3 regions of the Bariatricus sp. HCP28S3_F11 genome follow, and region 3 is predicted to be linked to each of the others. Evidence: predicted binding sites of a transcription regulator. Region 3 holds the regulator's gene; each other region holds the start of a gene.
What was found. Region 3 encodes Rex, which represses fermentation and respiration genes when NADH is low (regulators of the CRP and FNR family bind a similar motif). Its sites were predicted from a motif close to ATTGTTAANTANTTAACAAT; they were not measured.

Region 1 (2,280 bases), on a different contig from region 3:
TGGCCGTTCATAAACGGTGGTTCGGGAGAGAGAAAAAGCGGCAGTACATATTAATGGCTGGGGTGACGGCCGTGATACCTGCGGGGATTTTGGGAATCATGGTGTCTACAGGTCAGCTATTTCTTGCAGCGTACCAGAGCGACAGATTGAAGCAGATATTCAGCTTCCGGTCTTCTGAAAACTATATGTATCAGATTGTTCTGGAGAATCTGAGAAAAGCAGCGGATGCAGTTGCGGGAAGAGAAGGGGTCATAATTGATGAATCAACAAATATGATCTGGAGTGAAGTGAGAAGTGATTATGTCTGGGTGTTTATTTTTAAAGTGATTGGAACATGGCAGGGAATTTTGTTCACATTTGCATTGGCGGGATTTCTGGGAGCTTTGATCTGGATCGTACGAAAACAAAAAAATCAGCTCGGCTATGTGGTCGGAATGGCCTGTGTTCTGATGATGGCAGCGGAGATTTTGGTGTATCTGGGGATGAACTCAGGAGTTTTCTATCCTGTATCGGTGTATTTGCCGTTTTTCAGCTATGGAGGAAGTAATATGATGGTCACCTATTTGTATATGGGGATTCTGCTGTCTATTACCAGAAATCAGAATATTGTGAAGGCGGGATAACCTTTTGAATCTATGAGTTTTGGTTACTTTTTGCGAAATCAGAACCTTGTGTTTGAAGCTTGTACATTGTATGCAAAATAGTACAAGATTGTTAAAAAAATGACTGGGAAAAGAAGAAAACTCATGTTATGATTTGAATCAGAAACGAGATACATTATTATGATTGAGAAAATTCTTTTTGGAGGGTAAGAAGTTGAGAAACGCAGACGCAAATGTAATCAAGATCAAACATGAAGTGTTGGAAGAAGTAGCACGTCTGGCTTTTGACGGGGAACTTGAGGAGCATAAGGACGATATTGCAATGAAGTTGATTCCGGGCCCGCTCCCGCAGTTCCGTTGTTGCATTTACAAGGAACGTGAGATTATCAGACAGCGTGTTCGTCTGGCTGAAGGAAAAGCGCCTGGAATTAAGAATGATGGAAATGTAATACAGGTTATCAGTTCGGCATGTGAGGACTGTCCCATTTCCAGCTATGTTGTGACAGAAAACTGTCAGAATTGTCTGGGAAAAGCATGTATCAATGCCTGTAAATTCGGTGCAATTGAAGCGGGACGTGACCGTTCCCACATTGATGCTTCCAAATGTAAAGAATGTGGAAAATGCGCACAGGCCTGTCCGTACAATGCAATTGCTCATTTGAAGAGACCATGCAAATTCAGCTGTCCGGTAGATGCGATTTATTATGATGAAAATGGTATTTCCGTTATCGATGATTCAAAGTGTATTCGTTGTGGAAAATGTGTTCACAGTTGTCCGTTCGGAGCAATCGGATACAAATCCTCCATTGTAAATGTAATTAAAGCAATCAAATCCGGTAAGAAAGTATACGCGATGCTGGCACCGGCAACAGAAGGACAGTTCGGTGTGGACATCACCATGGAAAGCTGGAAAAAAGCAATGAAAGAAGTTGGATTTACGGACTTCATTGAAGTGGGACTTGGTGGTGATCTAACTGCGAAATATGAAGCAGAAGAATGGGTTGAAGCCTATAAAGACGGACGTAAAAAAGTAACCTCCTGCTGTCCGGGATTTGTCAATCTGGTACGGAAGCATTATCCGGAATTGAGTGATATGATCTCTACAACGGTTTCTCCGATGTGTGCAGTTTCCCGCCTGGTGAAGGCAAAAGAACCAGATGCGGTTACCGTATTTATCGGACCATGTCTTGCAAAGAAATCAGAGATTGCAGATCAGAGGATTGAAGGAAATGCAGACTATGCCCTGACTTACAGTGAAATCCGTGCAATTATGCGTGCGAAGGGCGTTGCTCTGGAACCGGCAGACAATACTTATCAGGAATCTTCTGTATTTGGAAAGCGATTCGGAAATTCCGGCGGTGTTTCAGATGCTGTGATGCAGAGTATGAAGGAAGCCGGTGAAGAACTGGATATTAAAGTGTACAAGGCAAATGGTGCAGTTGAATGTAAGAAATCACTGCTGCTTATGAAAGTCGGACGTCTGCCTGAGGATTTCATCGAAGGAATGGCTTGTGAAGGCGGATGTGTCGGAGGACCAAGTGCTTTTAAAGATCAGATGCTCGCAAAGAAATCCAGAGATTCGCTGATCAAAGAAGCAGATGCGAGAGGAATCTGTGAGAACCTGAAGAATTATGATGAGACTTCATTCTCTATGCACAGAGAATAAACATTATTAAAA
Region 2 (2,280 bases), on a different contig from region 3:
GGCGAATTTACCATCATTGTTCAGAACCCAGTTGTGATCGTATCCCATACCATAATTTAACGCTTCATAATCATCATAGATATCCCGTCCAAGTTTTTTCTTTGTACGGAAATCCATCGGTGTCCCCTCAACAGGAACAATTTCTCCGGTCGGAATGGATTCCTTGTCTGCGCGGGTAAATGCATCCGCATCGATCCATACTTCCTGTTCCATCACATCTCCCGATGCATGTCCATCCATGTTAAAATAGCTGTGATTCGTCATATTGATCACGGTATCCTCATCCGATACACCATAATAAGAAATCTTTACGGCATTATCCTCTGTCAGTGTGTATGTTACTTCTATATGCAGATTTCCGGGGTATCCCTGATCTCCGTCCGGACTTTCCAGAACAAAGGTAACATGATCCTCTTCAGCTTCTTTAACATCCCAGACTCTGTTATGATAAAAATCCGGTCCACTGTGCAGATTATTATCATTATCATTCTTCACAAGTTCATAGATCTTCCCATTAATCTCAATAGAAGCTCCGCCGATCCGGTTCGCACTTCTTCCCACGGTTGCCCCCAGGAAAAGTCCGCCTGCTTCATATTCCGCTGCTTCATCATAGCCGAGAACCACATCACAGAGATTTCCCTCTTTGTCCGGCACGATAACCTGAGTAAGCGCAGCTCCATAGTCTGTTACGGAAATCTCCATGTTATTACAATTCGTCAAAGTATAAAGCTTCGTCTCATCACCATTCACGGTTGCCCCAAAATCTGTTATTTTCATCATTCCATCCGCCCTTTCTTCAAATCCCCTACGCCGAGGTTATTTTTATTTTTAGAATACCATATTTCAGCAAAAAAAGATATGATTTAAAATCAAAGAATCCACCACATTGTTATATTTTTATCCATCCTGACTATATTTTAACTTAGCTTGCTAAATTGTTTTAATTTTAGTACAATGTATTTATAGAATGTTCAGTTTTATGACGTCTGCTTATAAATTAAATCGATAGAAAAGGCCAAGCAGATGCCATAGGCTTATGCCCCCAACATCATTTTATATTTAAAGGAGAAAAGAACTATGAGTAGACTTGAAATTTCTGCTCCGGATCGTGCCCAGCTTGTCATTGAAGGGCTTTACAAAGATCTGGAACGCAGAATCGAATCCAGTCCTCCGGGACTTTGTCCGGTGGACATGACACGTGCATTTCTTGAGATGTGTCATACACACACCTGTGGAAAATGTGTTCCGTGTCGAATCGGTCTGTGGCAGCTGAAGAACCTGCTGACAGATGTTATGAACGGCGATGCAACGATGGATACGCTTGATCTTATGGAAGAGCTCGCAGTATCAATCATGGAAGGTGCTGACTGTGCGATTGGCTATGAAGCAGCACATATGGTTTACAAGAGCCTGATCGGCTGCCGTGAAGATTACGAAGAACATGTGCATCAGGGGAGATGTACATGCCATTACTCACAGCCGGTTCCGTGTGTATCTCTTTGCCCGGCTCATGTTGATATTCCTGGATATATCGCTCTGGTTGGAGAAGGACGCTATGCAGATGCGATCCGCCTGATTCGTAAGGACAATCCGTTCCCGACTACCTGTGGATTTATCTGTGAACATCCATGCGAGGCACGCTGCCGTCGTAATATTGTGGATGATGCTGTCAATATCCGTGGTCTTAAGAGAATGGCTGCTGACTATGCCGGAAAGGTACCGCCTCCGAAGTGCGGACCGTCAACCGGCAAACGTGTTGCTATCGTAGGCGGAGGTCCGGGCGGCTTAAGTGCGGCTTATTATCTGCAGCTTATGGGTCACCAGACAACCGTGTTCGAGATGCTTCCGAAGCTCGGCGGTATGCTCCGCTATGGCATTCCGAACTATCGTCTTCCGAAAGATCGTCTTGATGATGATATCAATGCAATTCTCGAGACCGGTGTGGAAGTAATCTACGGCAAAAGAATCGGTGAAGATATGACCATTCAGAGCCTTCGCGAAGAGTATGATGCCGTACTTATCACGATCGGTGCAAGTACCGATAAGAAGCTTGGTATCGAAGGTGAACATGCTGAAGGTGTTCTTTCCGCAGTTCAGTTCCTTCGTGATGTCGGAAAAGAACAGAATCCGGATCTTACCGGACAGGAAGTTGCTGTCATCGGAGGCGGAAACGTTTCTATGGATGCTGTACGTACTGCAAAACGTCTCGGTGCCAAGAAAGTTAGCATCGTTTATCGTCGCCGTGTTGCAGATATGACTGCTCTTCCGGCTGAGATTGAG
Region 3 (2,280 bases):
ATAAAATAAAGATCGTCCCGGTTTTCAAAGCCCGGATCCGTAATGCCGATATCCTTTACCAGTACTTTCCCCGCATACTCGGAACCCGGAAAGAAAACCTGACCTGCCTTAGCGTATGCAAACGTGACTGTCAAATCAGCCCGGAACGCACATCCCAGTACTTCCCCGGTGTCAGCGGAAATTCCGGACGGAGTATCAATCGCAACTTTGTATCCCTGATACCGGTTCATTTGTTCAATCACATTCTGGTAATGTCCTTCGATATTTCGGCAAAGCCCGATTCCAAATACGGCATCTATAATAACACTATATTCCTTCTCCGGTAAAGTGTTTCCTACAGACACGCCCAGATTTTCCAGAATATGCATCTGCTGCTTCGTTTCTTCACTCCTGGATTCCAATTTTCCGGCAAAACACACATCGACCCTTTTTCCTTCTTCGGCAAGCAGTCTTGCCACCGCGAATCCGTCTCCACCGTTGTTGCCGGAGCCGCATACCACCAGTGCATAGGACAGATCAATCTGCTCTTCTTTCATTGCAGCCATACACTGAAGCGCCGCACGTTCCATCAGTACCAGCGAAGGAATCCCGATCTCATGGATCATTCTTCCGTCCGCCGCTTTCATCTGTTTAGCCGTCAATATATATTTCATATTCTCACCTTCCAATACGCAATAAAGAGCCCCGCAGCCGGAACTCTTCTCTCATTACGCCGATTCAGGCAAAATGTGTGTAACACATTCTGTCGAATTATGAATTATCTGTATGTTCCATATTATAACGTGTTATATTGTATGAAAGTCTCATCAGACTCTCCGATAAATGCACGTTCTCAACAATAATATTATCCGGAAGATTCAAATCTGTATGTGCAAAATTCCAGATCGCCCGCACACCATTATCAACCAGAACATTCGCAACATCTATGGCTCTTGTCTTCGGAATCGCAAGTACTCCGATTTCAATATCATTCTTCTGAATAAAATCACTCAGTTCATCCATCATCCGGATCTCCACACCGCGGATCGTAATTCCCACAAGTCGTGGATTCACGTCAAATAATCCTTTTAATACAAAACCTCTTTTTTCAAATGCTGCATAATTAGCCAGTGCCTGTCCAAGATTACCGGCACCGATAATGACCATGTTATGTTGGTTGTCCAGTCCCAGAATTTTCCCTATTTCCGTATATAAGTATTTTACATTATACCCGTATCCCTGTTGTCCAAATCCACCAAAATTATTAAGGTCCTGACGAATCTGGGATGCAGTTACTTTCATTCTCTTGCTCAAATCGTTGGAGGATATTCGTTCCACACCGTGTTCCAGCAATTCGCCAAGATAACGATAGTATCTCGGAAGTCTTCTGATTACTGCCTGAGATATTTCTCTTTCTTCCACCTGACATCCACCTTCCATTCTTATTCTAAATTTCATTATATAAAAATGACATAAAAAAGTCAAACTTAATAGTTGTTTTTTATTGTATTTCCGATATAATGAGGTAGACAGTACCTATTTCTACAGTATAAGGAGGTTTGAAAATGATACTGGCATGCCACAATTTAACGAAATCCTTTGGGGAGCAGGTTATTGTGAATAAAGGCTCCTTTCATATAGAAGACCGTGAGAAAGCGGCGCTGGTCGGTCTGAACGGCGCCGGGAAATCCACAATTTTGAAAATGATCGTCGGTGAATTGAATAGTGATGACGGTGATGTAATTCTTACCAAAGGAAAAACAATGGGCTATCTTGCCCAGCACCAGGACCTGATGAGCGGGAATACCATTTACGAAGAAGTCCGCACCGCCAAATCTGAGATTATCGAAATGGAACGTCAGATTCGTGCACTGGAACTGGAAATCAGTACGCTGACCGGTGACGCACTTCAGATGAAACTTGACACTTATCATAGACTTACCGCTGCATTTGAACGTGCTGACGGCTATTCTTATAAAAGCGAACTGGTCGGTGTTCTTAAAGGCCTTGGGTTTACTGAGGATGAATTTCAGAAACCGGTGGACGCCCTTTCCGGCGGCCAGAAGACACGTGTTTCCCTCGGCAAACTTCTGCTGACGAAACCGGATATTTTACTGCTGGATGAGCCTACCAATCACTTGGATATGAATTCAATCGCATGGCTTGAGAACTACCTGCTGAATTACTCCGGTGCAGTGCTCATCGTCTCCCACGACCGTTATTTTTTGAATCGTGTCGTAACGAAAGTGCTGGAGATTGAAAGCGGTACACTGATGACATATATGGGAAATTATTCAGATT

Region 1: ACTNBR_RS10155 (4Fe-4S dicluster domain-containing protein) is a predicted target of Rex. The motif match lies at 711-730, and genes of this name have one in related genera.
Region 2: ACTNBR_RS07725 (NAD(P)-binding protein) is a predicted target of Rex. The motif match lies at 886-905, and genes of this name have one in related genera.

What each region holds. Positions count from the first base shown of each region.
Region 1 is NZ_JBQHUC010000019.1:51,878-54,157, forward strand. Features, by position in the region: gene ACTNBR_RS10150 (permease prefix domain 1-containing protein) at 1-623, shown strand, start outside; gene ACTNBR_RS10155 (4Fe-4S dicluster domain-containing protein) at 817-2,268, shown strand.
Region 2 is NZ_JBQHUC010000012.1:52,077-54,356, reverse strand. Features, by position in the region: gene ACTNBR_RS07730 (aldose epimerase family protein) at 1-777, opposite strand, end outside; gene ACTNBR_RS07725 (NAD(P)-binding protein) at 1,078-2,280, shown strand, end outside.
Region 3 is NZ_JBQHUC010000008.1:13,479-15,758, reverse strand. Features, by position in the region: gene ACTNBR_RS05615 (NAD(P)H-hydrate dehydratase) at 1-653, opposite strand, end outside; gene ACTNBR_RS05610 (redox-sensing transcriptional repressor Rex) at 751-1,401, opposite strand; gene ACTNBR_RS05605 (ABC-F family ATP-binding cassette domain-containing protein) at 1,545-2,280, shown strand, end outside.